DNA from 4 places in the Thalassolituus oleivorans MIL-1 genome. Region 1 is predicted to be linked to each of the others. Evidence: predicted binding sites of a transcription regulator. Region 1 holds the regulator's gene; each other region holds the start of a gene.
The links. Region 1 encodes sigma-54, which starts transcription at its own class of promoters, with help from an activator protein. Its sites were predicted from a motif close to TGGCACNNNNNTTGCTNT; they were not measured.
Positions count from the first base shown of each region.

Region 2: a site for sigma-54 is predicted at 4,519-4,536, ahead of nirB (nitrite reductase large subunit NirB). Genes of this name have one in related genera too.
Region 3: a site for sigma-54 is predicted at 5,906-5,923, ahead of glnA (glutamate--ammonia ligase). Genes of this name have one in related genera too.
Region 4: a site for sigma-54 is predicted at 6,265-6,282, ahead of TOL_RS00205 (formate/nitrite transporter family protein). Genes of this name have one in related genera too.

Region 1 covers NC_020888.1:3,252,936-3,260,727, forward strand. Annotated here, with positions in the region: gene TOL_RS14935 (KpsF/GutQ family sugar-phosphate isomerase) at 1-278, shown strand, start outside; gene lptC (LPS export ABC transporter periplasmic protein LptC) at 278-847, shown strand; gene lptA (lipopolysaccharide transport periplasmic protein LptA) at 831-1,424, shown strand; gene lptB (LPS export ABC transporter ATP-binding protein) at 1,405-2,130, shown strand; gene TOL_RS14955 (RNA polymerase factor sigma-54) at 2,265-3,770, shown strand; gene hpf (ribosome hibernation-promoting factor, HPF/YfiA family) at 3,810-4,112, shown strand; gene ptsN (PTS IIA-like nitrogen regulatory protein PtsN) at 4,117-4,575, shown strand; gene rapZ (RNase adapter RapZ) at 4,597-5,472, shown strand; gene TOL_RS14975 (HPr family phosphocarrier protein) at 5,476-5,745, shown strand; gene mgtE (magnesium transporter) at 5,854-7,209, shown strand; gene yjgA (ribosome biogenesis factor YjgA) at 7,227-7,739, shown strand.
Region 2 covers NC_020888.1:1,544,281-1,552,072, reverse strand. Annotated here, with positions in the region: gene TOL_RS06985 (NarK family nitrate/nitrite MFS transporter) at 1-1,417, opposite strand, end outside; gene nirD (nitrite reductase small subunit NirD) at 1,477-1,845, opposite strand; gene nirB (nitrite reductase large subunit NirB) at 1,859-4,417, opposite strand; gene TOL_RS06970 (nitrate reductase) at 4,957-7,686, shown strand; gene cobA (uroporphyrinogen-III C-methyltransferase) at 7,699-7,792, shown strand, end outside.
Region 3 covers NC_020888.1:3,792,117-3,799,908, forward strand. Annotated here, with positions in the region: gene TOL_RS17440 (UPF0149 family protein) at 1-395, opposite strand, end outside; gene TOL_RS17445 (TIGR02449 family protein) at 590-802, shown strand; gene TOL_RS17450 (cell division protein ZapA) at 795-1,109, shown strand; RNA gene ssrS (6S RNA) at 1,218-1,396, shown strand; gene TOL_RS17455 (5-formyltetrahydrofolate cyclo-ligase) at 1,418-2,020, shown strand; gene TOL_RS19450 (hypothetical protein) at 2,038-2,163, opposite strand; gene TOL_RS17460 (EVE domain-containing protein) at 2,347-2,802, shown strand; gene TOL_RS17465 (ester cyclase) at 2,828-3,247, opposite strand; gene TOL_RS17470 (alpha/beta hydrolase) at 3,387-4,340, opposite strand; gene glnA (glutamate--ammonia ligase) at 4,433-5,839, opposite strand; gene typA (translational GTPase TypA) at 6,266-7,792, shown strand, end outside.
Region 4 covers NC_020888.1:43,959-51,750, reverse strand. Annotated here, with positions in the region: gene TOL_RS00240 (S8 family serine peptidase) at 1-67, shown strand, start outside; gene TOL_RS00235 (SMP-30/gluconolactonase/LRE family protein) at 80-1,147, opposite strand; gene TOL_RS00230 (SDR family oxidoreductase) at 1,226-1,996, opposite strand; gene TOL_RS00225 (histidine phosphatase family protein) at 2,012-2,704, opposite strand; gene TOL_RS00220 (phosphotransferase family protein) at 2,708-3,811, opposite strand; gene TOL_RS00215 (SDR family oxidoreductase) at 3,816-4,628, opposite strand; gene TOL_RS00210 (acyl-CoA dehydrogenase family protein) at 4,744-5,967, opposite strand; gene TOL_RS00205 (formate/nitrite transporter family protein) at 6,450-7,259, shown strand; gene TOL_RS00200 (bifunctional protein-serine/threonine kinase/phosphatase) at 7,347-7,792, shown strand, end outside.

The DNA of each region.
Region 1 (7,792 bases):
TGGGCATGACCACAGTACAAGATGACAATGGCGGTTTAGCCGGTATTTTTACCGATGGCGATTTACGTCGTGCTATCGACCAAGGCGTAGACATCCGTGCCTGCTCAATGAGCGATATAATGACGGCTAATTGTAAAACAACGACGCAGGGCATCTTGGCAGCTGAAGCATTGAAAATCATGGAAGACAATAAAATTAACGCCTTAGTAGTAAAAGATGAACAACGTACTGTGGGCGTTGTCACCATGCACGATATGCTACGCGCAGGCGTTATCTAATGCGTAAACGTTACTTGCTGCTACTGTTAACCTTGATATTTGGCTTAGCCTTAATCGCGGTTGATCGCTACACCCAAGAGCTAAATCAGCCCTTGAGTGAACAGCAAAGTAACGAAGCCGATTACTATGGAGAGACGCTACTCAACTGGCACTATGGTGTGGATGGTAAACTTGGGCAGACCTTTCGAGCCCAGCGTTCAGATCACTATCCCCTAATAGGCGTGACCCGTTTTTTCGCACCTATGATTACCACGCGAGATGATCGTGGCCAAATCTGGCAAGTCACCGCCAAAGAAGGGTCGCTAAAAGACGACGAGCAAGTTATTCGTTTTAACCAGACAGTACGGATCGAGCCCATAAATACTGGCGAACAAACAACCGATGCCATGCTGATTGAAACCGAAGCATTAACCTACGATATTCGTGAGCAAATTGCAGCGACCGATTTACTGGTCACCATGACAGGGCCGGGTAGCCGCGCGACCGCAACAGGCATGACTCTGGATGTTAACCGCCAGCGCATGGAACTGAAAACCGGGGTAAAGACTATTTATGTACCCGAACAATAAGCACACCAACACTATGAAAAACAGCGCCCGTGCGTTATTTATTTTGGCCGTGAGCAGCATCAGTCAGCTAGCACTTGCGCTACCCGATGACTGGCAACAAGAAATGACCATATTATCCGACCGCGCAGAAATCGACCGCAAAGCGGGTACGGTTATCTACGAAGGTAACGTCATTCTGACTCAAGGCACGTTGCGTATTGAATCCGACCGATTGATGATTTTACGTAGCGGCAACACGCTCGAAAAAGCCGTAGCCGAAGGCAATAATGGGGAACCAGCGCGCTATCAACAACAAGTGACCGCTGGTAAACCTATGACTCGCGCTCATGGTGATCGGATTGACTATTTTGCCGCGCGCCGCCAAGTTACACTGACCGGCGACTCGCAATTAGAACAAGATGGCAACCTATTTAGTGGCGAGCATATCGTCTACGACATGGACAAAGAAACCGTCAAAGCCGACGGCGGCACACGCAACGACAGCCAAGCTACGCCAGACAGCGGCTCTTCTGGCGATCGTCGTATTAAAGTTATTATCCAACCGCAACAGGCCACTGATGAAAACGCTGAAAGCTGAACACCTAGCGAAAAGTTACAACGGCCGTGAAGTGGTAAAAGATGTATCCATGTCGGTACACAGCGGTCAAATTGTTGGTTTGCTTGGCCCTAACGGGGCAGGCAAAACGACCTGTTTTTATATGATCGTTAATCTTGTGCAAGCCGACAAAGGACGTATCAAGATCGACGACGAAGACCTGAGCCACCTGCCTATGCATGGGCGCGCGCAACGAGGAATCGGTTACTTACCCCAAGAAGCCTCGATTTTTCGTAAGCTCAGCGTGGCCGACAATATCCTCGCAATTTTAGAAACGCGTAAGGATCTAAATCGCAAACAACGATTAGAGCGCCTTGAAGGATTGCTCGATGAGTTCCACATTCAGCACATCCGCGCAAGCTTAGGCATGTCGTTATCAGGAGGCGAACGTCGACGCGTAGAGATAGCTCGCGCATTAGCTGCAGAGCCATCTTTCATCCTACTGGATGAGCCATTCGCAGGGGTTGACCCCATTTCCGTATCCGACATCATGGATATTATTCGGCAGCTGAAAAACCGCGGCATCGGCGTACTGATCACCGACCACAATGTGCGTGAGACCCTCGCCATCTGTGAAAAAGCCTATATTGTCGGTGGGGGCCATATCATTGCGGAAGGCACCGCAGAAGAAGTTTTAGCGAACGAACAAGTGCGAAAAGTTTACTTGGGTAACGATTTCCGCCTTTGATTCTAGCCCCCTCATCAGGCTATGATCGAATCAATCGGGTTTCGTGCTTGCAAGATAGATTCCATAAGCACAGGCTTAGCCTATAATGCATAAACACTATTTTTCTGCCGTAGATAGGTAATCGTTAAGTTTCCATGAAAGCGTCTCTCCAGTTAAAGATGGGTCAGCAACTGACCATGACCCCTCAGTTGCAACAAGCCATCCGCCTACTCCAGCTGTCCACCTTGGACTTACAGCAGGAGATTCAGGAGGCGCTCGACTCCAATCCGATGTTAGAAACGGATGAGTACGACGATCCGAATCCTGAGGTAGAAGCACACCGTGGTGAAAAAACTGAACAAGAACAAAACGAAATAGATCACGAAGCCCGAGAGCGTTCTGAAGACAATCACACGCTCGATGAACAATGGTCTGACGATAAAATTCCAGAAGATCTACCCAACGACAGCGAATGGGAAGATACCTACCAAACCACTGCCAGCGTTTCCTCCAGCAGTGGTAGTAGTGGCGCAATAAACGACGATTTCGATTACGACTCTCGTCATGCCACCACCGATAGCCTACAAGACCATCTTTTGTGGCAGCTTAATCTCACTCCGATGAGTGATACCGATCGCGAAATCGCCTTAATGCTGATTGATGGCACCGACGACGATGGCTACTTACACACCACTGTCGACGATATTCTCACCAGCCTTGATCCAGCATTAGAAGTTGAAGAAGACGAAATCATGGCAGTGCTGCATCGTCTGCAGCAATTTGATCCTGCCGGTGTGTTCTGTGTCGACTTGCGTGAATGCCTGTTACTACAATTGCAGCAGCTACCAGAAGCAACGCCTTGGTTAGCAGAAGCCAAACTCGTGATTCGTGAACACATCGAGTTACTCGGCAGTCGTGATTATCCAACGCTGATGCGTAAAGCAAAATTAAAAGAAGAAGCGCTCAAAGATGTGCTGCGCTTAATTAAAGAACTCAATCCAAAACCGGGCTCAGGCATCTCTCCTGATCAATCTGAATATGTCATTCCCGATGTTTTAGTGCGTAATATTCGTGACGAATGGCGAGTCGAACTCAACCCCGAAATCGCACCGCGTCTGCGCGTCAATGCCGATTATGCGTCCTTAGTTCGCCGTTCCGATAACAGCACCGACAACGCTTTCCTCAAAGACCACCTGCAAGAAGCTCGCTGGTTCATTAAAAGCTTACAAAGCCGCAATGAAACCCTACTCAAGGTGGCAACTAAGATCGTCGAATATCAGATCGAGTTCTTCGAAGAAGGCGAAGAAAAAATGAAACCACTGGTTCTGCACGACATTGCCGAAGCCGTGGGCATGCATGAATCGACAATTTCTCGTGTTACCACGCAGAAATTTATGCACACCCCTCGTGGTATTTTTGAGCTGAAATATTTCTTCTCAAGCCACGTCAGTACCGATAGCGGTGGTGAATGTTCATCTACCGCAATTCGTGCCATGATCAAAAAACTAATTTCTGAAGAAAATGCCCGTAAGCCATTAAGCGACAATAAAATCGCGGCATTACTAGGCGACAAAGGCATCCAGGTCGCGCGCCGTACCGTTGCTAAGTACCGCGAGGCCATGATGATTCCGCCCTCTAACGAGCGCAAACAGCTTATCTGACGATCAACAACGAGCCAGTAGACAAAAAGGAGACTGGGCATGCAAATCAATATCAGTGGTCACCACGTAGATGTAACCGAAGCAATGCAGGGATACGTTGAGGAAAAGATGTCAAAGCTGACACGTCACTTTGACAACATCACTACCGGACAGGTTACTCTGACCGTTGAAAAGGGCCGCCAAGTAGCGGAAGCAACCATTCACGTTACAGGTACAGATATCCATGCCAAGTCAGAGCATGATGATATGTATGCTGCCATTGACTTAATGACTGACAAGCTCGATCGACAAGTGTTAAAACACAAAGAAAAAACAGTCGCGCGGCTACACGGACAAGGCTAACTCCATGACACTTCGCATTGACGATATCCTCTCACCAACACACACCTTGGTGGACGCAGAGGTATCCAGCAAAAAAAAGTTGCTGGAATTCCTAGCAGGATTGGTCGCTGAATCCATCAGCGATAGCTCAGCGGATGAAATCTATGAGCGACTACTCGGACGCGAACGTCTGGGTAGTACCGGCATAGGGGAAGGCATTGCCATTCCCCATTGTCGGTTGCCTCAGTGTGAACAGGCCTTTGGCGTGCTATTACGCCTTGCCGAGCCAATCGACTTCGACGCCATTGACGGCAAACCAGTAGATTTGGTGTTCGCACTCTTAGTACCAGAAGAAGCAACGGAAGAACATTTGCAGGTATTGGCAATGTTGGCCCGTAATTTCAATGAAGAGTCGTATCGCAGTGCATTACGTTGCGCTCCGGACAATCGTCAACTATTCCAGCGCGCAGCCGCCGGAACTTAATACCACAAGGAATGTAGGCCCATGCGTTTGGTAGTGATTAGCGGCCGATCCGGCTCAGGTAAGTCCAGTGCACTGCATGTACTGGAAGATCTCGGATTTTATTGCATCGACAACCTACCCATTGGTCTACTTCCCGCCCTTGCCGAACAAGCCAACGGCAATGAAAAGCTCACCCAAATTGCCGTAAGCGTTGATGCTCGCAATCTTGCTCATGCGGTTGACCGCATCGAATTAGTGTTACGCGACCTCCCGCACGACCATTACAAGCTCGATGTGGTTTATCTCGATGCCAGTGAAAAAGTCTTATTGCAACGATTTAGCGCCACGCGCCGAAAACACCCTCTTACCAGTAAGAAGATCTCACTAGCAGAAGCCATTGAGCAAGAAAAAGAACTGCTCGATCCGCTGGCTAACATGGCCGATTTAACGCTCGATACCACGCATATGTCGGTACATGAGCTGCGCAGCTTAATTCGATTACGTGTAGCCGATAAACGCGACGGCGATATGTCGATCCTGTTTGAATCCTTTGGCTTTAAGCACGGTATTCCCATCGATGCCGACTATGTATTCGATGTCCGCCATCTACCTAACCCCTACTGGGATGAAAGTTTGCGGCACCACACGGGGTTAGAGCAGCCGGTACAAGCGTTTTTGAGTCAGTACGATGACGTCAAAGATATGCAACAAAGTATTAGTGAATTTATGCAACGCTGGATGCCGCGTTTTGTTGATGCCAACCGCAGCTACATGACCATCGCCATTGGCTGCACAGGTGGTCAACATAGATCTGTGTATATGGCAGAGCAACTGACAGCAGAATTCCAGCAATATTATCCCAACGTGCAAGTTCGTCACCGTGAACTCGCGCGGCTTTCCGAATCGACAGGCCATTAATTCATGATCAGTACCCAAATAACAATTATCAATAAACTGGGTCTACATGCCCGTGCAGCGGCCAAATTAGTCTCTACAGCGTCTGCTTTTTCTAGCCAAGTAAAAGTCGGTTATCCCGGCCGGTTGGTTGATGGCAAAAGCATTATGGCCGTCATGATGTTGGCCGCGAGCAAAGGTACCGAGATCCAACTTCAAGCCGAAGGTAGTGACGAAGCAGAAGCCATTACCGCGCTCCAAGACCTTATCAATCGTTTCTTCGACGAAGGTGAATAATCCGCTATAAAACAGCAAATTAGCGCTAATACTGCGAGTACTTTCATGGTATATAGGCGCTATTCAGGCTAGAATTCTGGTCAACTCCTGCGCAACCAGAGCCATCCCATGGGACAACATACGGAAAAGGCAAAAGCCAAACTGCATAGCCTTAACGCCGCCCTAGAGAGTGGTGCTTTGGCCAAGGTTCAGCGCATCCTAAATTCGGGTTTAGCACCCGTAGACGTCGCCCATTTAATCGAATCCTCTCCGCCTAAGGCCCGTAAAATTTTATGGGAGTTAGTTGATAAAGAGCTCGAGGGTGAAGTTCTTCAATACCTCAGCGAAGAACTACAAAGCCATTTCTTATCGGATATGAGCGCGGCTGAAGTTGTCGACATGACCGCCGACCTCGACACCGATGACGTGGCCGACATGTTGCAACAACTTCCTGAGCGTGTGACTCAAGAAGTTCTAGATTCGATGGACCAAGTCGATCGAGCGCGAGTGGAGGCCATCTTAGGCTATCCAGAAGACAGCGCCGGTGGCTTGATGAACACGGATACCGTGACGATTCGCCCAGAGATTACTTTGGACGTTGTGTTGCGCTATTTACGTCGGCATAAATCATTGCCGGCCATGACCGATAATCTTTTGGTGGTAAACCGACAAAACGAATTCATCGGTTTGTTACCCGTCAGTAAACTACTGGTCAGTGACCCACAACAAACTGTGCGTGAAGTCATGACCACGGACGCTAAAATCATTCCGGCGACCATGCACGACACTGACGTGGCCAAGCTGTTCGAACGTCACGACTTAGTTTCTGCACCGGTTGTAGACGCCGCAGGCGTGCTCATCGGTCGAATCACCATCGATGACGTGGTTGACGTTATCCGCGAAACCGCCGACCACTCGTTGATGAGTATGGCTGGTTTGGATGAAGACGAAGATACTTTCGCACCGGCACTAAAAACCAGTCGCCGACGCGCGGTGTGGCTAGGGATCAACTTAATCACCGCCCTAGCCGCCTCGGCCGTGATTGGATTATTCGATAAAACCATCGAGCAGGTCGTTGCCTTAGCCGTGCTAATGCCGATTGTCGCCAGCATGGGCGGTATTGCAGGCAGCCAAGTACTGACACTGGTTATTCGCGGCCAAGCACTAGGGCACCTCAGCGGCGCCAACTTCCGCTGGCTCTTCAATCGTGAACTCATTGTCGCTGGAATCAACGGGATATTATGGGCTGTCGTAATTGCCATTGTGACATTTGCATGGTTTCACGACATAAAAATTGCCCTGATTATCGGCAGTTCGATTATCATTAACCTGTTAGTCGCCGCCATCACTGGCGCCGCATTGCCGTTAATATTAAAAGCACGAGGAATCGACCCAGCACTAGCGGGCGGCGTTATCCTCACAACCGTCACCGACGTTGTTGGCTTTATGACATTCTTAGGGCTGGCAACCCTGTTCTACCTGTAACCCGGTATCCCGATTTTATGAGCAAGTATTACGACGACGATGATTTTGACGATGGCGAAATCAGCAAATCACAATTAAAGCGCGACATGCACCGTTTCCAAGCTTTAGGCGAAACCCTAAGCAACTTGGCGCCTGCAAAATGGGATACCCTCCCAATTAGCGAAACGCTGAAAAATGCCTTAGTAGAAAGTCGACGCATCACTAAACATGAAGCCCGTCGTCGTCATTTTCAATACATCGGTAAAATCATGCGCGACGAAGACCTCGACGCCATTCAAACCGCGGTAGACAAACTCGACCCGTCGAGCGAACTGCACGGTCGTTTGATCAAACAGCAAGAACAATGGCGTTCACGCTTACTCGATGACGCCAATGGCTTGAATGATTTTATCGAAGAATATCCGGATGTTGATCGTCAGCAACTGCGAAACTTAGTGCGTAATGCACAAAAAGAAATGAGCAGCGAACCGCCAAAGCCAGGGACAAATTTTAAGAAGTTGTTTCAGTTTATTCGCACCCAGATGGGGTAAAGACCTTTCGCGGATAAGCGGATCGCCGCCCGGATCGCTCTTACAATCGATGC
Region 2 (7,792 bases), 1.7 Mb from region 1:
TGTGCCCTTTAGGTTCTTCCATCATTAGTAATGCAATAAAACCAACAACGGCAGTTCCCGCAATCACCAAGAAGAAAGTCGAGTAATCAACAAACGACAATACGGTTAAGTAAGTAACAGCACCGACGTTACCATAAGCACCTGTCATACCGGCAATTTGGCCAGTCAGACGACGTTTAATCAAAGGCACCACAGCGAATACTGCGCCCTCACCTGATTGTACGAAGAATGAACATGCCATCGCCGCAACAACCGCCAACCATAAAGGCCATTGGCTATCAACCATCGACATCAGCAAGTATCCGACCGCTAAACCAGCGGTTAAAATTAACAAGGTCGGCTTACGACCAAACTTATCGGACAGCCAACCGCCACCAGGACGAGACATTAGATTCATAAAGGCGTAAGCCGATGCAACCATACCGGCAACCACTGGGGTTAACTCAAAGGTTTCAGCAAAGAACAATGGCAACATAGATACCACGGCCAGTTCCGAACCAAAGGTGGCGAAATACAAAATGTTTAGTACAGCAACTTGCTTGAATTTGTACTGATGCATTTCTGGCACTGGGGTATGAAAGATATTTTTATTGACCTTCCAAACGTGAGATACCTCATAAATAAACAACAGTACTAAGCCCACATAACATAATAGCGATGTGGTTTCAGACAGCATAGCAACGCCGGACGGCGACAATTTCCACGTTAATAAGGCAAGTGCGGCATACATAGGCACTTTCATAATCAGCAAGAAGAAGAAATCGCCTTTGCTGGTCACTTCCATTGCACCCATATTTTTTGGTTTAAAGTAAGTCGATCCTTTAGGTGTATCCGATACATTCATATAGTACACAACACTGAATAACAGACTCATTAAACCCGTTAAACCAATGGCATAACGCCAACCTTCATCACCGCCAAACCAAATAGCAATCACAGGCAAAGTAAATGCCGCAGCCGCAGAACCAAAGTTACCCCAACCGCCATAAATACCTTCTGCTGTGCCTAATTCATTGGCAGGGAACCATTCACTCACCATACGAATACCGATCACAAAACCGGCACCAATAAAACCGAGCATAAAACGCGCAATGGCTGCCTGTACGAATGTGTCGGCCAAAGCAAACATAAAACACGGAATAGCACATACGGCGAGCAAGGCAGAGTAAACAATACGTGGGCCATAACGGTCAGTTAACATACCGATCACGACACGCGCTGGAATTGTTAATGCGACGTTCAAAATTAATAAGGTTTTAATTTCTGATTTTTCTAAGCCCAAACTTGCAGCAATGGCTTGCAACATAGGCGCAAAGTTAAACCACACCATAAAGGTAATAAAGAAAGCCATCCAACTCAAATGAAGGACCTTCATTTTGCCGGTGAAAGCAAAAAGATTAAATTTTTCAGCACTCATTTTCTAATTTCCATTATTTTCTTGATCTGGGTGTAACCGCTGGCACGAGAAAAAGTGGCTTATCCGGCCACTTTCACCACACCATTTTCAATCGTTACTGGATAGTTTGGAATTTTTACATCTGCATCTTCCAAACACTCACCCGTCGTCAAATCAAAGTGCTGTTTGTATAACGGTGATGCCACCACTGGGCGATCACCAATCGAGCCTAAGATACCGCGCGATAATACATTAGCATTACCGAATGGATCAAAATTACTAATGGCATAAACCTGCTCGCCTTCACCGTAACGAAATACGGCAACCTGCTTGCCATTCACCAGCGCACACACGCCGGTGTCAGGATTAATATCGGCCAACGAGCAAACGTTTGTCCAAGTAGTCATAGTATTCCCCTGCTGTTCTGTATGTGATGTAGTTGTAGACATAAATCGCTCCTTATTACTCGGCAGTGACATTGACTAATGCAATGCGCTCTTTCTCAGTTGCAGGGCGACGCTGTCCACGTTCACGCACAAATTGCAGATTATTGTCTTGCTCATCCGCGTTAATAAAATGGGCAAAACGTTTTAGTTTTTCAGGTGACTCAATGGTGGTTTTCCACTCACACTGGTAAGTATCAACAACTTTAGTCATTTCATTTTCTAATTCAGTTGCGATGGCCAATTTATCGTTAATTACAACGTCACGTAGGTAATCCAAACCACCTTCCATGTTTTCCATCCACACCGATGTACGCTGTAAACGATCAGCAGTACGCACATAGAACATCAACACACGGTCGATGTATTTAACTAAGGTGTCATCATCAAGTTCGGTTGCGAACAAGTCTGCATGACGAGGGCGCATACCGCCGTTGCCACACACATACAAGTTCCAACCTTTTTCGGTTGCGATAACACCAATGTCCTTCGACTGTGCTTCAGCACATTCACGAGTACAGCCAGACACCGCAAATTTAATTTTGTGCGGAGAGCGTAAACCTTTGTATCGATTCTCTAATGCCAATGCCATTGAAACGCTGTCAAGAACGCCGTAACGACACCAAGTACTACCAACACACGATTTAACAGTACGCAGTGATTTACCGTAGGCATGGCCAGTTTCGAACCCTGCATCTACTAGTTTCTTCCAGATAGCGGGTAATTCATGTAATTGTGCACCGAATAAGTCGATACGCTGACCACCCGTAATTTTGGTGTACAGGTCATACTCTTTAGCGACTTGGCCTAACACAATGAGTTTTTCTGGAGTAATTTCACCGCCAGCAATACGCGGGACAATAGAATATGTACCGTCTTTTTGCATGTTGCCCAAGAAGATGTCGTTGGTATCTTGTAACGGCATTAACTCTTCTTTCAGCACATACTCATTTTGGTACGACGCCAAGATAGAACCCACTGTCGGCTTACAAATTTCACAACCGTGGCCAGAGCCATGTCCAGATACCACTTCTTTAAAGCTGGTGTAGCCTTTAATACGAATAATGTCGGCCAACTCAGCACGCGTGTAAGCAAAGTGCTCACACAAGTTATTGTTAACTTCAACACCCATAGATGCTAACTCGGCGTCCATCACCTGCTTAACTAAGGCAGAACAACCGCCGCAACCCGTCGATGCTAACGTGGCCCCCTTGATGTCCCCCATGGTGCAACAGCCACCTTGAACCGCCGCATTAATATCGCCTTTGGTGACATCAAAACAAGAACAGATTTGAGCCGTATCAGGCAGTGCCGACACGCCTAGACCAACCGCAGGCTCGTCACCCATTGCTGGTAAAATTAATGCCGCAGGGCTACCCGGAATATCCATATCATTAAGCATTAGTTGCAATAACGTGCCGTAGGCTTCAGCTTCGCCCACCAATACCGCACCCAGTAATTTCTTACCGTCAGCCGAAACAACCAAGCGCTTATATACTTCGGCAACATCATCGCTAAACACATAGCTTTGTGCTCCCGCCGTATGACCGTGCGCATCCCCAATCGACGCGACATCAACACCTAAAAGTTTTAACTTGGTGCTCATATCTGCGCCTTTAAAGGCAAGTGCTGGGTCTTCATGGGTAATTAGTTGGCTAACAATATGTTGGATCGCTACTTTGGCCATCTGATAGCCAGGAGCAACCAAGCCGTAGATTTTGTTATCCCAAAGCGCACATTCACCAATCGCATAGATATCTTTTTCTGATGTTTGGCAATAATCGTTCACAACGATACCGCCGCGCTCACCCATATCTAAACCAAATTGGCGTGCTAATTCATCCTGAGGGCGAATGCCTGCAGAAAATAAAATCATGTCGGTTTCTAAGAAGGAGCCATCCGCAAAATTCATGCGATAACGGCATTCTTCACCCGCCACAATTTCTTTGGTGTTTTTCTCGGTATGAACCGTTACACCTAAATCTTCGATTTTACGGCGTAATAATTTACCGCCGCCTTCATCTAATTGAACCGCCATTAAACGCGGAGCAAATTCAACAACGTGAGTTTCTAATCCCGCCTCACGCAAAGCATTAGCCGCTTCCAAACCTAATAAACCACCGCCCACAACAACACCGGTCTTACTCACTTTTGCCGATGCAGAAATAGCTTCTAAATCTTCGATAGTACGGTATACCAAGCAATGATCTTGATCTTTGCCAGGAATAGGAGGAACGAACGGATAAGAACCTGTCGCCAAAACTAACTTATCGTAGCCTTCAACGCGTCCAGTAGAGGTCGTAATGGTTTTATTGTTGGCATCAATACCAACGACTTTATCGCTAACAATATAGGTAATACCCAAGTCATCGTAATGATCAGGAGTCGTTAGTGATAAATCTTCTGCGGTAGCGCCGGAAAAATATTTACTCAGTTGAACACGATCATATGCCAGACGTGGTTCTTCTGAGAAAGTAATGAGATCAAATTGGGATGCGTGTTCTGATGTGGCTAGAGTGTTTAAAAAGTTGTGACCAACCATGCCGTTGCCAACGACTATTATGCGTTTCTTGCTCATTATGATGTCTCTCTATCTGGTCATATATCGGAATTCTCCTTGGGTGCGCCATTGCTCTATTTCCTCATTACGCCGTTGTAGTGGGAAACATCGAAAGTTGTTTAGCAATTGTAATGCCAAATGAAAAATCGCAAGTAAATACGCGGGGAACGGTCAATATTCGACCAAACTTAAGTGAAACGAAGTCGGCAAACACAAAGCTTTAGCACCAAAGTGCAACAAAATAGACATACGAAGCACTATTGCAGTGCAAAAAACCAAAAGCTTAATTGGGAATCGTCGGTGTGGATTTGCTGAAAACATAATCAATGCCTCTGGATACCCTCATAATACCGTCGTGGTTGCTGACTAAGAGAAAGTAAATATAGACTTGGCACCAATCTTGATACGTAATAAACCAATGAGGGAATTCTAGTAGCTACACTCCTGAAGACTCTCCGATACCAAAGGCGGTATCACCATTTTGTGTTGTGTAAGAAGAGCATTGGCGCTCACAGGGATTCTGTGAGCGCTTTTTTTTTGGTTAAAAAAGGCAAACGATGATGATAACGGAATTGCAACAGACCAATACCACATGCCCCTACTGCGGAGTAGGCTGTGGTGTAACTGTTCAATACCAAGCCGGAGAGATATCACCAACGGCCAATCTAACAACAGCTCAAACGGGCAGTGTTCAACCCGTCGCTGGCATGCAAGCTCATCCTGCTAACTTTGGTCGCCTGTGCGTAAAAGGCTCTGCACTGCACGAAACGATTGATCACACCGACCGCCTTCTGTATCCAACCATGAACGGCAAGCGTACGAGCTGGGATAAAGCTCTAAGCCTAGTAGCCGACAAGATTCAGCAAGTTATACATACCCACGGCCCAGACGCCGTTGCCTTTTATGGTTCAGGCCAATTATTAACAGAAGACTATTACGTTGCGAATAAGCTAATGAAGGGCTTTATTGGCAGCGCCAACATGGACACCAATTCGCGCTTATGCATGGCCTCTGCGGTAGCCTCTTATAAGCGTTCGTTAGGATCTGATACCGTACCGGGCAATTACGAAGATTTAGAAAAAACCGACTTATTGATTATGGTCGGTAGTAATGCAGCATGGGCACACCCCATTTTATTCCAACGCATTGTTGCAGCTAAAAAAGCTAATCCGGCAATGAAGGTCGTAGTGATCGACCCTCGCCGTACCGCGACATGTGATATTGCCGACCTGCATTTAGCTATTCGCCCTGGATCGGACACCTTTTTATTCAACGCCCTGCTGACTTATATGGATCAAAGTAACGCGTTGGATTACAGCTTTATTCATAACCACACCGATGGTATTGCCGAAGCGCTTGAAAGCGCCAGTGCCAGTAGCGCAACCTTCGAAGAACTCGCTCAGCCTTTAGATGTCTCCAGCAGTGATTTAAATCTATTTTTTGAATGGTTCCGTGATACACCAAAAACAGTGACGTTTTATTCTCAAGGCGTAAATCAAAGTTCGGCTGGCACCGATAAAGCCAACGCCATTATTAACCTACATTTGGCTACTGGACGTATCGGAAAAGAAGGTGCATCTCCCTTCTCGATTACCGGCCAACCGAATGCAATGGGTGGCCGTGAAGTTGGAGGGCTGGCAAATCAACTTGCAGCCCATATGGACTTTAGCGCTGCAGAACGCGATTTAGTACGCCGCTTTTGGCAGGCGCCAACCATTGCTGAACGCCCTGGTCATAAAGCCGTCGACTTATTCAATGCAGTAAAAGAAGGCAAAATTAAGTTTCTTTGGATTATGTCGACCAATCCATTGGTGAGCATGCCCGACGCCGACGATGTTAAAGAAGCGATGAAGCGTTGTGAATTAGTTGTGGTATCAGATTGTATGGCCAACACAGATACCACCGCCGCAGCCCATGTATTATTACCGGCAGCAAGCTGGGGCGAAAAAAATGGCACAGTCACCAACTCCGAACGTCGAATTTCTCGTCAGCGTGGATTCTTACCTTCGCCGGGTGAAGCCATGCCCGACTGGTGGATTATCTCTCAAGTTGGTCGTCGCCTTGGCCATGAAGAAGCTTTTAATTACGAACACGCAAGTGATGTATTCGACGAGCACGCCCGTTTATCCGCGTTTGAAAATAACGGTAAACGCGACTTCGACTTATCCGGTTTAGTCGGCATGAGCCGCAGCCAGTACGATGCACTCGCACCGATTCAATGGCCAGTTAACGACCAATACCCAAGTGGTCGCGCGCGCTTTTTCGACGACGGTCATTTTTACACCGCTACCGGTAAAGCCAAATTCATTAACGTAGAAGCACGCCTACCCGAAGTACATTCCCAAGGCGACCTAGTGATGAATACCGGTCGTATTCGCGATCATTGGCACACCATGACGCGCACGGCAAAATCTGCACGTTTAGGCCAGCACATCGCTGAGCCATATGCTGACATTCATCCTGACGATGCGAATCTGCGCGGCATTAAACACGGCGACTTAGTCGAAATACATAATGAGCGCGGCCATATTATTGTTCGCGCACAAGTCATTAACGATGGCCGCCAGCGCAAAGGCGAATTATTTGTACCAATGCACTGGACCAATCGTTACGCCAGCAAAGCGCGCATGGGTACTTTAATTGCCAAAACAACCGATCCCATTTCTGGCCAGCCAGAATTAAAATTCACTCAAGTGAACGCGCGCCCATTTAATACCGCTTGGCAGGGATTTATTCTAAGCCGCAAAGACCTTGGCCCACTTCCTGCCGACTATTGGATTTATGGCGTTACCGAGACTGGTCACGGCTATGAAATTGCCGACCGTGAATCGCCACTCGCATTAATCGAAACCCTAAAAGCACGCCTACCCGAAGGCGACTGGATAACGCTGAGCGATCCTAGCCACAACCATTACCGACTCGCCCTACTCACGGATGGACGCCTACAAGCTGTCATATTTATTCATCAAAATTACGATTTTGGCGCACGCCAGTGGTTGATCGAACGCTTTAACGACGAAACGCTCAGCGCCAATGATCGCAAAGCACTGCTTGCAGGCCGCCCATTAGGCAAGCAAGCCGACAAAGGCGCGATTATTTGCTCCTGCTTCCAAGTAGGCGAAAACACCATCAAAAACAGTATTCAACAAGGCTGCTCCACCGCAGAAGCCCTAGGCGAAGCATTAAAATGCGGAACTAACTGCGGCTCGTGCATACCCGAATTAAAAGCATTAATACAACGCGAAGCGCTAGCAACCAACGCAGCCGACGCCATGACTGCCGAATAAGTGGATATCAAAATGAACAGTAAAAAAACACTTAGCCTTAATACAAAACAATCAGAATCTAACCAACAAACACTCGGTAAAGTATGGCTAGTAGGCGGCGGCCCAG
Region 3 (7,792 bases), 540 kb from region 1:
CGTAATACTTCGACGACATCGTCCGGTAACTTACCGGATGCCAATCCAGAGGCACCGAAACCATCAAGAAAGCCCTTACTCCACTCAGCTAAACAATCAACTTGCTCATCAACATCGGCGTCGTCGTCTTCGGGCAGTAACGGCTGGAAGGTCATATCTTCGGCGCTTAGTGACGCTAACATTTCTTCATACATAGTAAGCAACAATGCCGCTAGAGCCGGGTCTGCGTTTTCTTCTAATTCAAGATAATCTTGAGCCTCACCAATCCATGCTTCCGCTGTTAAACGAGCACCGCTAGCGAGAAATCCCGCTAACCAGCCATGCAAGGCAGATGGAGTTTGGTAACAACGTGATTCCAGCCACTGGTCGGCAGCGCTGGCAAATTCGATGGTCATAATGGCCCCTAGAGCTTTGAAAACGTTTTAATTCTACCACTGCCAGCCGCAAAGACAGTTAATATTGCGCAGAAAACTGAACTTCATTATCGCTATCAACGTCATATACTTGCGCAGTGTCTTCTAACTCCATTGACCTCGCCAGCATGCCACTCTTATAGTAGGTACAGTTTTCATAACCCTGTCGAATAGCGATGCAAGAATCAGAACTAAAAAAACTGCAGCGCAAAATTGAAAAGCTGCTAGCAATACACGACTCATTACGTGAGCAAAATCGTGCTATGCGTATTTCCGAAGCAAGCTGGCAAGCTGAACGCGCCAAGCTAGTACAGCAAAATGAAATGGCTCGCCGCAAGGTGAACGAAATGATTACCCGCCTGCAAACGCTGGAGCGCAATAGTGGCTAACGCACCGAAAACATTGGCACTAACGATTATGGAACGCGAATATCGCGTAAATTGCCCTGCGGGTGCCGAAGAAGAGCTGCGCAATGCCGCACGCCATCTCAATGATAAAATGGAAGAAATTAAGAATGCGAGTTCAGCAGCCGGTAAAGTCATCGGTACCGACCGCATTGCAGTTATTGCTGCACTCAATATTACTCACCATATGCTTGAGATAGAAACTCAGCAAAATACTATTGATACCGAGCTGAAGAAATTACATGCCAGTATTGATGCCGCTCTCGATCAGGATGTTCAACTCGAACTTTAGTGATGAACGTTCGCGGCATACTGATCAGCGAATAACCAAGCTAAATTTTTCCGTTTCAATTCGTTAACAAGGCTGCCCGAAATAGGGGCGGCTTTGCTATACTAGTTCAGCTCCCTGGGGTGTTGGCCAGTCGATAAAGACCTCGAGCCGATGCGTACTACCCTGGAGGGTTCTGCTCGCTGTTGTTGCGCATGTCCGGTTTCCGGAAAGCCTTATTCAGTGTCGAACCCGCCACCTTGAACCTCTGGGTTCAAGGCCTTTTTAGACAGCGGCACAGTGGGGAGCTCCCTTTTCATATCGGCCTTTCGATGAATAAATCTGAATTACGTAAACTGATTCGCCAGCAACGTCGCAGCTTATCAAAAGCGCAACGCCAAAGCGCTAGTCGTGGATTACTGCGCCAACTGCGCTCCGCGCCAGAATACCTGACCGCTAAGCGCGTAGCCGTGTATCTCACCAATGATGGTGAAATTGATACTCAGTGGTTAATTCAAGATTTGCATCAGCGCCGCAGAGAGATTTATTTGCCGGTTCTTCACCCATTGCGCAAAGGACATTTGGCATTTATTCGCTATCAGAAGAACACCGTAATGAGCCGCAACCGCTTCGGTATTTCGGAGCCAAGTTTTAGCCGCAATAAAGCCGTATCAGCGCGCTTTATACGCTTAATCTGCCTACCGTTAGTTGCTTTCGATGATCGCGGAAATCGCTTGGGAATGGGCGGTGGTTTTTATGATCGAACGCTGGAATTTGTGCACGAAAAAGGTAAAACGCCTTTATTAGTTGGCTGCGCCTATGACTTCCAACGAATTTCCATGCTGCCAGCAGAGTCGTGGGATATCCCACTAAAACTGATCGCTACCGATGCATCCCTGCATCGCTTGTTAACATTTACGACACCCGCCGACTAATAGTTAGATGTTAGCGACTATCGAATACTGTACTCCGACGCCAGCACCGTTGGAGACTTACGCTCCTCACTTGCCATACCGGTAATAGCCGACCCCAATGCGACCACAATCGCCAGAAAAAGTAATACATCTGGTTTTTTCATCGTCCTCAACAACCCCAAAATAGAAAACGGTTACTCTTATTTCAGAAACGCCCCTAAGCCCCAAGCATAGAGTCGCTCTGTCGTTATTATTTGTGCGGCTTACACACGCATTCCCAATAAAAAGCTAAGCCGCTATTATTCCCAGACTTCCTAGCAACGACTAGACCAATCTAAGGTTTTATTATGAATTATTGGTTACTGAAATCAGAACCCGATAGCTTCAGCTTTAACGATTTGGAACGCGCACTTAATAAGCGCACAGTATGGGACGGCGTGCGTAATTATCAAGCACGAAATATCATGCGTGATGACATGCAGGTAGGTGATTTAGTATTTTTTTATCACTCTAGTTGTCCCATTCCCGGCATTGCCGGAATTTGTCGCGTCACTCAGACCGACATTATCGATCCAAGTTCACTTGATCCATCATCAAAATATTTTGACCCAAAGTCGAGTCTAGAAAAGCCACGGTGGATCACCATTGAAGTAGAGGCGGTCGAGGCATTACCTAAGATCATTCCACTGAAAGAGATGCACCAGCACGAGGCATTGGCCAATATGGTGTTATTAAACCGTAGTCGATTATCCGTACAGCCAGTGAGGGCGGACGAGTGGCATTACTTATTAAATAATATGTAATGCACACTCAGACAAAAGAATTTAATTAAGCAGTAAAACGGACACTAGAGCGCTGAATATGACGTGCTAGTTCAGCAGTATCAAGTTGTGATTGCCCATCCACAATCTGGCCACGAGCAATACTCCAAAACGTCACCGCGCTTAACGATAATAACCGATCACTGGGTTCAAAACCCAATAAGGGGCGCACCAACGTACCGGTGAATGTACTTTGAGTAACGACTCTATCTCCCTCGGCTAAAATCTCTTCAACAGAGACCGAAAAATCGTCCATGGCTGCCTTGATGGTATTGATGAGAGCAACCATACCATCAAAATCCATTGGCTCGTCAATCATACTGGCGTGATAGGTAAAGTCTCGACGTAGCAAAGATCTAGCTATGCTATGGCGACCTTGATTCCAAGTGAGATCTATAAAATGACGAACGAGTCGTTTGTTATCCATTAGCTGCAATCCCTGTTAACGAGAGCATGACAATAACTGTCATAGCATATCGATCATCCCTGCAAAATCCGTAGCGATCTGCACGACCAAACAAGCCAACACCATTGATTGGCTCAAGCAGTTACAAGTTTAGCGTAAATTAACGATTCAGCCAGTCCGCAATCTGGCCATAGGCGATCGCGCGCTGAGGTAGCGACTCATTGACTAAATGATGACGTCCGTCGGGCAAAATAAAGACCTCAGCCTTGGGGAATTTTTCAGCCAAAACCTCAAGGTTGTGCTTCCACTCCACCGTACCATCGTTATCACCTTGGATAATCAATAGCGGCAAATCCAATGGTGATTGTGCCTCAATAAATGGCACCCACTGACGTAATGCCCCAACCCACTGAACGCTCAGATAAAGCGACTGCAGTGGATCTTGGGTACGGACAAAATTTAAGAAGTCAGGATCTGATGACGAGTCTCCATGCTTTCTCTTCACTCGACTAATAAACATGCTCACAACGGAATGCAACAATTGCCCTTTCTGCCAACCGGTTGGTCGCACTAGCGGAGCCAATAACACGATTTTTTCGAATGGCGATTGCGCCGCGGTTAACTGTCGCTTCAATAAATAATTGATAAGAATCGCGCCACCGGTACTCTGGCCAAACGCATACAAGGGACTAGAGTCGTGAGCTTGAACCAGCTGCAACAAATGACTAAAAACATCGTCATATTCTTGGAAATTAGAAATCGCCGCCTGCTCGCCACTCGATAAGCCATGCCCTGGCAGATCGAAAACAATGACGTTGAATTGCTGACGCAAACAGAAATCGATCAAGCTGGCGTAAAGCCCAATATGATCATAGTAACCATGAACCAGAATCGCAGTTCCTCGAGCCTCAGGCTGGCGCCAACTCTGAACCGCGATACTAAATCCTGCAAGCGATACCAATCCGGCCGTATACTGCAAAGCTAGGCCAGTATCGTCAAAATTCAGCTTATAGTGACGACAATAAGCGGCCAAGTTAGGGCTTAGTTCTGTCGTCTTAAACGACCAGTCAAACTCTCGCAGTTCTTCCAACAGCGCTTGGCGATCCCAGTTCACACAACAACCTCATGGTGATAACCGCTCTATAGTAGCAGTTAGACAATAAAAAAGGGCTCCGAAGAGCCCCTTTTCATTAGCAATGTAGAGTATTACACGCTGTAGTACAGATCGAACTCAACAGGGTGAGTCGTCTGTTCAACACGGTAAACTTCTTCCATCTTCAGATTGATATACGCTTCGATCATGTCAGGCGTGAAAACACCACCTTCAGTCAAGTAAGCGTGGTCAGCTTTCAAGCTGTCCATTGCTTCGCGCAAGCTACCACAAACTTGTGGGATCTTAGCCGCTTCTTCTGGCTCTAGATCGTACAAGTCTTTATCAGCTGCATCGCCAGGGTGAATCTTGTTCTTAACACCGTCGATACCAGCCATCAACATAGCAGCGAATGCTAGGTATGGGTTAGCAATTGGATCAGGGAAACGCGCTTCGATACGCTTGCCTTTTGGCGACGCTACGTAAGGAATACGGATAGACGCTGAACGGTTACGCGCAGAGTAAGCCAACATTACTGGAGCTTCGAAACCTGGAACCAAACGCTTGTAAGAGTTAGTACCTGGGTTAGTGAAAGCGTTCAGTGATTTAGCGTGCTTGATGATACCACCGATGTAGAACAGGGCAGTTTCAGACAAACCAGCATACAAATCACCAGCAAATTGGTTTACGCCGTCTTTCCAGAAAGACTGGTGAACGTGCATACCAGAACCGTTGTCACCAACGATTGGCTTAGGCATGAAAGTCGCAGTTTTGCCGTAAGCAGCCGCTACGTTATGAATAACGTATTTGTACATTTGAACTTCGTCAGCTTTTTTAACCAGTGTGTTGAAACGCACACCAATTTCGTTCTGACCAGCGTTCGCCACTTCGTGATGGTGAACTTCTACGTCCAAACCAATGGCCATCATAGTGTTACACATAGCAGCACGGATATCGTGATGGCTATCAACTGGTGGCACTGGGAAGTAACCGCCCTTAACGCGTGGACGGTGACCTAAGTTGCCGCCTTCCATCACTGCTGCAGTATTCCAAGCAGCTTCGTCAGAGTTGATTTTGCAGAAAGAGCCAGACATGTCTGCGCCCCAACGTACATCGTCAAACATAAAGAATTCTGGTTCTGGACCGAAGAATGCTGTATCGCCCAAACCAGTAGATGCTAGGAACTGCTCAGCACGTAGAGCAACAGAGCGTGGATCGCGCTCGTAACCTTGCATAGTTGAAGGTTCAACAATATTACAACGCAATACTAAGGTAGCGTCTTCAGTGAACGGATCAAGGAATGACGTGTCGTCATCTGGCATCAGGATCATGTCTGATTCGTTAATGCCTTTCCAACCAGCGATGGAAGAACCATCGAACATCTGGCCAGTTTCGAAGAATTCTTCGTTCACATAGCTCGCTGGGATAGTTACGTGCTGCTCTTTACCTTTAAAGTCAGTAAAACGCAGGTCAACCCAACGTACATCATTTTCTTTGATCAAATTCAGAGTGTTCTCTGACATCTTAACGTCTCCAGATGCTGGTTCAATTTCATTCGGGACTAAACCCGGCTTGCCATGCCCTTTCGCTGAGCAAGTAGTGTGCCATTGCCATCAATCTAAAGACCCGCGTAAATACTGGGTTTTTAACGACCACTCATCACCACTTTGTTCCAAATTAGAGCACAAATGAGCGATCATGCACCAATAAGATGCAAATAAGGCTCTTATATGCGTAACGCGATACAAGCCCGCACATTATAGGTTCACAACGTACCGTCAGTACATGAAAATCGGCACAAAAAAAGCGCTTTCCTCTTACAAAAATTGATATCCCGTAAAGGCTCAACTTCAGGTATAATCCGGCCTCGATTTTTGAACTGACACCGGACCCTGATACCTTCCAATTACGTGACGGCGTCAGACACTCCCATCACGAAGGCTACTGTTGTGAGCAACATTCCAAGAAACATCGCCATTATTGCCCACGTTGACCATGGTAAAACTACTCTGGTAGACAAACTTTTAGAGCAATCTGGCACCCTAGATCGTAAAGATCAGGGCGGCGAGCGAGTCATGGACTCGAACGACCAAGAAAAAGAACGCGGTATTACCATTTTGGCGAAAAACACCGCCATTCGTTGGAATGATTACCCAATCAACATCGTAGACACCCCTGGACACGCCGACTTCGGTGGCGAAGTTGAGCGTGTTATGTCGATGGTTGACTCAGTATGTTTGTTGGTTGATGCCGTTGACGGTCCAATGCCACAAACTCGTTTCGTAACTCAAAAAGCGTTTGAGCGCGGCCTGCGTCCTATTGTTGTTATCAACAAGATTGACCGCCCTGGTGCTCGCCCTGATTGGGTTATGGATGAAATCTTCGATCTTTTCGACCGTCTTGGCGCGACCGAAGAGCAATTAGACTTCCCTGTTGTATATGCATCTGCGTTAAACGGTATTGCAGGTCTAGATCCAGAAGCAATGGCTGATGACATGACGCCACTGTTCCAAATGATCGTCGATCACGTAACTCCGCCAGAATTGGATCGCGAAGGTCCATTCCAAATGCAAATTTCTGCATTGGATTATGATAGCTTCGTTGGTGTTATCGGGGTTGGCCGTATCTCTCGCGGTACATTAAAGCCGGGCACTGACATTCAGCTAATCACTGCTGAAGGCGATGTGCGCAAAGGTCGTATCCAGCAAGTGAAAGGTTTCCACGGCCTAACACGCGTTGATGTTCCTGAAGCACACGCTGGTGACATCGTATGTATCTCTGGTATCGATGGCTTAAACATCTCTGACACGCTATGTGCCGTTGGTCATGTTGAAGCATTACCACAACTAAGCGTTGATGAGCCAACTGTTAGCATGACCTTCCAGGTAAACGATTCACCGTTTGCTGGTCGTGAAGGTAAATATGTTACTAGCCGCAACATCAAAGACCGTTTAGACAAAGAACTGATCCACAACGTGGCATTGCGCGTTGAACCCGGCGACTCGCCAGAGAAATTTAAAGTATCTGGCCGCGGTGAATTGCACTTATCAGTATTAATTGAATCCATGCGTCGCGAAGGCTTCGAAATGGGTATTTCAAAACCTGAAGTTGTGCAAAAAATCGTTGATGGCGAAGTTCAAGAACCGTACGAACAAGTTGTTATCGACATCGAAGAAGAGCACCAAGGTTCGATCATGGAAGAGATGGGTAACCGTCGCGCTGAAATGACCAACATGGTTCCAGATGGTAAAGGCCGTGTGCGCCTTGAGTTCATCATGCCTGCACGTGGCTTGATCGGCTTCCGTGGCTTGTTTATGACCATGACTTCTGGCTCAGGCATCCTGACCAACATCTTCGATCATTACGGCCCAGTACAATCTGGACTAGGTTCTACTCGCCACAACGGCGTACTGGTATCAATGGTTCCAGGTAAAATCTTAGGTTATGCCTTGTTCACTCTGCAGGAACGTGGTCGC
Region 4 (7,792 bases), 710 kb from region 1:
CGCGGAAGAGAGTAACGGCACAGAGGAAGATAACAGCAAACAATCAGTCCACTCTATCGCAAACTGATTGTTCATAAGCCTAGAATCTAAGCACACCAATGGCACCTGAATGCAGGGTGCCTAGGTGTAAACCATCGTCTTCAGGTTGTACCGAGGTCACGTTACCCACCGTAACCGCCGCTCTGTCATGTAAACTTTGCAATACTTCGCCTTGCTCAGAAAAATGTACAATTAAACCGTACGCAGGTGGCACAGGTAATAGCCAACTGGGTAATTTGGCCATCTGATTTTTTATCCAAGGATACGGATGCAGCGCATCTAAAACGGGGCTGCGCAGAGCATACATAGCTACCCAAAAACTGCCATCGGCAGCACGCGCAATGCCATCGGGAATGCTCGGCAATCCATCAGCAAAAATCGCTTTCTCGCCTTTTCTATCGCCTGTTAGAAACACTTTGGTAATTTGATAACGATAGGTTTCATTGACCAACACAAATGACTGATCGCTGCTCACTGCGACACCATTTGCAAAGGCTAAATCATCCGCCAACAAGGTTAATTCTCCGCTCGGTTTAAGCGCAAATAACCGGCCACTGGGGCGGGCTTCGAGTGCGTCATTTAAATACTGCGCTAATGGCCAATGCGTACTAGCATCCGAGAAATAAATCGTACCGTCATTACCGATATCAACATCATCAACAACGCCTAATGCCTCGCCCTGATAATGGTCTGCTAATACTTGCAATGTCCCCTCATGCGTCCACTTCAATAAACCACGAACACCATCGGCAATAATAAGTTCATCGCTCGGCGTCATGGCCAGCCCAAGGGGACGGCCTTGAGTATTCGCAACCGTTTGCCAACGATCAGCCTCCTCACCGCCAGTGCAGAGTTTCAGAATGCTGCCATCATCGACACCAGTGTAACGACAGCCCTTGCTATCGAGTGCGACATCTTCACCACCATGCACGCCTGCTGGAAGAAGAGTCATTTGTGCCGACTGCAACATGTCGTTAGGCGCATAGGCACCGTCCAGCAATTGGGGCGTTGAGGGTGTCGTCGCCGCAGAGTTAATCGGAGAAGGCAGCAATAAAGCCACACCGATAATTGCGCCAAATCCAACGGCGACGTAGGTTAGTGATCGCATAATGTCCCTTTTTTATTTATAAAAAAAGCTGAGGATCTAATGACGCTCAGCTTCTATTGGAGTGTTTAGGCTACCAGATTACACCAGCAAATAACCACCATCGACATTAATGCAAGTACCTGTTGTGTAGCTTGCGGCATCTGATGCTAAATACAAAACCGTACCCGCCATTTCTTCCGGCATGGCAACACGCTTCATCGGAATGTGCATCATTGCATGTTTCAAAATAGCGTCATTCTTTGTTAGCGCACTGGCAAACTTAGTATCCGTTAAACCGGGCAACAAGGCGTTCACACGAATACCCAGTTGCGCGCATTCTTTTGCAAACGCCTTTGTCATCGCTATAACTGAAGATTTAGTAATGGAATAAATACCTTGTAAATCACCCGGCACAACGCCATTAACGGAAGCAACGTTGATAATAGTGCCGCCGCCATTTTTCTTCATCAAGTTACCGCCTTTAACGCACATAAAGAAATAACCGCGAATATTTACATCAACGGTTTTACTGTAAGCGCCCAAATCGGTATCTAAAATATGACCAAAATATGGATTAGCAGCAGCGTTATTAACTAAAATATCCAACTTGCCATGCTTAGCTTCTATCGCGCTAAAACACGCTTCAATCTGATCCATCTCACCAATATGGCACCCCAAGGCTTCTGCACTGCCACCGGCTTCGTTAATGGCATTAGCAACCACTTGGCAATCGTCGATCTTACGACTAGAAACAATCACATGCGCACCTGCAGCGGCGAGTAATTTTGCAATGCTTTCACCAATGCCTCGGCTAGCGCCTGTTACCAAAGCTACGCGGCCAGTAAGATCAAATAAGCTCGTTGGGTTCATATATGTTTCCTAGTTTTAACGATAGGTCAGATACTGTTTACCAGCACTGGCTAAGTGATGATGTTCATTACACGAGGCTAGGCTAACTTTGCCTTCGCGGTTATAGAGTAATTGCGATATTCCAGCATTGAGCAAGGTCCAATTTAATTCGAACGCTTTGTCATGGCTTAATCCCAAACAGTGTTGGGCAATCGCAGTGACGGGGCCACCCGAGGTAAATACCACAACATTTTTGCCCGCAGCATTAGTTATTAGATCCTCTAAAGCCCGAGTGCAACGCCCAGTAAAGTTATTCCACGATTCGATATAATCATCATCGTGCTCGCCCGACGTCCAACGTTCTACAGCCTTTGCAAATAATTCCTGAAATGCTTTACGACGATTTTTTTGTGTCAGCAACCAAGCGCCTAACGCAGCTTTATGTTTAAAGTGCGGAAAAGCACAAGCAATAACATCGTCTGAATCAAATTCATTAAACCCAAACATTTCGACAATCGGCCCAAAACTATGCCAATGCCGCTGCGCCGATTGCATCGTTTCGCGATGGCGCTGCATGGCGCCATGCACAACCATTGGCGCTTCAATGCCGCGCTGAGCCAGTGCCTTACCGACTAGCTCGCCTTGAGCAAAACCTAATTCGGACAGTTGATCATAATTTAATTTGTCAAAACCCGCCTGACCATGACGTACCAGATAGATGCTGGCCATAATTTAATGGCCAGCCTTTGGTAATTGGCTGCGCTTGATAATGCGATTACAGCGCCAGTTTAAATAATTCACCATAATCCAAAAATTCTTAAAGGCTGGATTATCGGTTTGCTTATGGTGATAACGGTAATAAATTTGTTGCGCAATAACCGCTAAGCGAAACAAACCAAAGACTTCATAAAAAGGCCACATTGCTTTATCGAGATTCATACGTTGGCAATAATGTTCAACGATTTCGTTACGCGTTAGCATACCTAGCAAATGGCTCGGCTGACGACGAACTGATCGCATGACGAAGTCATCGTCAGCTTGTATCCAGTAAGCCAATGCACCACCTAAGTCCATAAGAGGATCACCTAAGGTTGCCATTTCCCAATCAAGAACACCGATTATTTCACCCGGATTATCGGGATTAAGAACCACGTTATCCATACGAAAATCGTTATGAATAATACACGTCGCTACGTCGTTCGGCTGGTGCTCTTGCAACCATTTAATGGTCTTTTTAAAGCTGGGAACATTCCATGTTTTCGATTTACCATAGCGTTTCGTCCAGCCTTCAACTTGGCGCTGCACATACCCTTCGCCTTTGCCTAATGAATCAAGACCCGCTGCCTTGTAATCCACTTGATGCAAGTCGATAAGTTTGTCAAACGTGGAAATGCATAGATCTCGTGCTTGTTCTGCACTCAGCTGCATACCTTTCGGTAAATTACCGCGAGGAATAATTCCAACTAGGCGCTCCATAACGTAGAAATCGCTACCGATAACGCTTTGGTCATCACACATAGCAATCATTTGTGGAACATAAGGATAAACAGGTTTTAACGACGCCATGACGTTATATTCACGCTTCATATCGTGAGCACCGGCGGCCTTATGGCCCGACGGAGGACGTCGCATAATATAATCGACTGGCTTGCCATCCGCTTGCGCAGGGTAGCTCAATTGATAGGTTAAATTCGAAGCTCCACCAGAAAACTGACGAACCTCTGGCGTACCGCTTAAACCGTCAACCTGCTGCTGCAACCAAGCATTTAGCGCTTCAACATTAAAACTGTCGCTATCGCGTAAGGCCTTGGCCTGATCGATATATTCCTTAGACATATTATTACTTCCTGCGCTCTTCACGCTTTTTCAATGCTTCAGCCATCTTGCCGATTTGATTACGGTAAATCCAAGGCAGAAAGCGTTTTACAAAATATGCACGACGACCGACGGGATGCGGATTGCAAATCAGTTCATTTTTCTGCATCGAGACGTAAGCCGCATCAGCTACATCATCAGCATCTAAAGCGGATGATTCGAAGACTTTATCGACGAATTTCAACATATCCGGATCAGATGTCTTCATTCCCACATTTAAATTGGTGCGGAAGAAGCCCGGGCATAATGCAGTAGTGCCAATGCCGTACGGTTTTAATTCGTAATGCATAGTTTCTGACAGTGCAACAACACCGGCTTTTGTCACGTTGTAGGATGCCATCGAAGGTGCCACCATTAAACCGGCAAGCGATGCAACGTTAATAAAGTAGCCAGAACCTTGTTTTTTCATCAAAGGTGTAAAGGTTCGACAACCAAGAGCCACACCTTTTAAATTGATGTCGATGATCCATTCCCACCACGCCCACTCACCGGCATCAATACGATCTCCAGTAGCAACACCCGCATTGTTAATGACGACATCAATGCTGCCCCAACGCTGACTCACTTCTTCAGCTAGCGCTTGCCATTGTTCAGGACTGCGAACATCCAAAGAATAAATCCAACCATCGCTGCCGGCAGCTTTGACCATGGCTAACGTTTCTTGCGAACCGTCAGCATTAATATCGGCGATACAAATATGGGCTCCAGCTTTAGCAAAGCGCAGCGCTAAGGCACGACCTAAACCGCTAGCGGCACCGGTAATTAAAACGTGTTTCATTGTATATTTACCCTAATTTAAATTATCGCTGAACGCTTCGACCAGAGGTGTATCGCATTCTAGTCCGCGAACAAACGGCTACTTAAGAGCCGTTTGTGCCACATCCGTTTGATTCTTACTTTTCTGCCATGTATTTGCGATATTTCATCAGTTCAAACTTCGCTACTAATCCACGGTGCACTTCATCAGGGCCATCAGCCAGTCGTAAAGCGCGAGCCTGAGCGTAAATACCGGTTAATGGGAAGTCATCGGATAAACCGCCGCCACCATGAATCTGCATCGCCGCATCGCATATTTGTTGCGCAATATTCGGGGCAATTACTTTGATTTGCGAAATTTCACTCATGGCAGCCATAACGCCGACCTTATCGATGATCCACGCGGCCTTAAGAACCAACAAACGCGCTTGTTCAATACTCATACGAGCATTGGCAATGATGTCGCGGTTACCACCCAGATTGGCAATCGGTTTACCGAATGCCGTGCGGCTAACGGCACGCTTACACATCAACTCAAGCGCTTTCTCCGCCCCACCAATTAAACGCATGCAGTGATGAATGCGACCAGGCCCCAAGCGACCTTGGGCAATTTCAAAACCACGGCCAGGGCCTGCGATCATGTTGCTTAACGGCACGCGCACGTTATCGAATGTCATTTCACCATGACCGAACGGCTCATCGTAGTGACCAAACACCGGCAGCATGCGCTCGATTTTCACACCAGGTGTGTCAAAGTCGAACAACACCATAGAATGCTGCTGGTGACGATGTGCTTCAGGGTTGGTTAACCCCATAAAAATACCGACTTTGCAGTTAGGATGGCCGATTCCGGTAGTCCACCACTTGCGACCATTAAGTACGACTTCGTCGCCTTCAACAATTGCGGTTGCTTCCATATTGGTGGCATCAGAAGACGCCACGCCGGGCTCAGTCATGCAAAAGGCCGAACGGATTTCACCCGCCATCAATGGCTTTAGCCACTTCTCTTGCTGTTCGGCCGTGCCGTACTTCTCTAGCACTTCCATATTGCCGGTATCTGGCGCATTGCAATTGAAGATCTCAGACGCAATAAACGAGCGCCCCATAATCTCAGCCAACGGTGCGTATTCAAGGTTGGTTAAGCCAACACCGTGAGATTCATTCGGGAAGAATAGATTCCAAAGGCCTGCGGCTTTCGCTTTTGCCTTTAACTCCTCGATGATCGGTAGCACAACCCACTTATCGTCTAGGCTGTGCAACTCGCGCAAGTAGCTTTCTTCAATCGGATCAATCTCGTTCTTCATAAACTCAGAAACGCGTTTGATGTATTCCTGAGCCTTGGGGGAGTGCTGGAAATCCATTCGATTTCTCCTAGTGGATAGCAATGATTGAATTCAGTGTACGCAGAGGATTCAGATAGATGAAATGAATAGTTGTTATCTTCAACTATTCTTAAATCTTATGAGTGAGAATCTAGCACTGAATGCGTCAGCGGGACAAAATCGGACACGAGCGCAGAATGAGATACGAACCAATCTAAAGCGCAAACAACGAACTCTGCACTTTAGAAGTGCAGCAATCAAAGCACTCAAACGAAATATTGGCTCAATCCGCAAAAAATCCGAAGAATAACTCAGGATTTTTCTTATTATTAAACATGGCATAGCTCATGCAGTGATGTTAACTAGTGAGCCAACGGCGGCTCTTACAATTTAAAGAATTCTGGATAACGGCGTCCATCTCACGAGCAATTTTTGTTTGTGGGAGGACGCCGTTTTTTTTGGCTCCGAGCCAAGCTGTCCAAACGATTGACTAACTTTTAATAACCTTATGAGGTGAGACTATGTCTTATTTAGCTCCAGCGGAGTTCGTCACCAAGATGGTGGATGCAGGCGAATCTAAAATCTTTATGTCGACGCGCGATACATTAATTCGTGCTTATATGGCAGGTGCGATTTTGGCATTGGCTGCGGCATTTGCGGTAACCGTCGCGGTCCAAACGGGTGTGTTTTTAATCGGTGCAATTCTATTCCCTGTCGGTTTTTGTATGCTGTACTTAATGGGTTTCGACTTATTAACCGGTGTGTTTGTCTTGTGTCCATTAGCATTATTAGATAAACGTCCAGGTGTAACCGTCGGCGGCATATTGCGTAACTGGGGCTTAGTTTTTCTCGGTAACTTCGCCGGTGCTTTAACGGTTGCCTTTATGATGGCTTTTGTTTTTACAATGGGCTTCAACACGGATCCAGGTGCTGTGGGTGCCAAGATCGCTTCTGTTGGTGAAGCGCGTACTTTAGGTTACGCCGAACATGGTGTAGACGGTTGGTTGACTATTTTCATCCGCGGCATGCTATGCAACTGGATGGTATCAATGGGCGTTGTGGGCGCAATGATCTCCACCTCAGTAAGCGGTAAAGTTTTGGCCATGTGGATGCCAATTATGTTGTTCTTCTTTATGGGTTTTGAACACTCAGTAGTAAACATGTTCTTGTTCCCTTCTGGCATCATTATGGGTGGCGACTTCTCTATCGCTGATTATTTCATCTGGAACGAAATCCCAACCGCTATCGGTAACCTTGTCGGTGGTTTGGCGTTCACTGGCCTAACTCTATACACTACTCACGTACTGACTAAGCCAAAGCGTAATGCTTAATAGAACGCGGGCTGTCTTTAAATAAAAGACGGTAACTTAAAAGCCTCAGTAAGTTATTACTGGGGCTTTTTTCTTAGGGAAATAATGATGGAAAGATGCCTGAAAGTAACCGTTGGACAATGCTCAGATAAGGGCATTAAAGATCTCAATCAAGACTTTCATGGCGTTGCTATTCCGCAAGAACCCCAGCTTAGCTCTAAAGGCATTGTCATCGCTCTTGCTGATGGCATTAGCAGTAGCACCGTCAGCCAAATAGCAAGCGCGGCAGCTATTAATGGTTTCTTAAGTGATTATTACTGTACTTCCGAAACTTGGTCGGTAAAGCAGTCCGCACAGCGTGTTTTATACGCCACAAACTCATGGCTGCACTCACAAACGCGTCAAAGTCAATATCGTTACGATAAAGACAAGGGCTACGTCTGCACTTTTAGTTGTTTAATAATCAAGTCCAATACAGCACATGTTTTTCATGTTGGCGATACGCGCGTCTACCGCTTGCATGATACATCCATGGAGCAACTCACTAACGATCA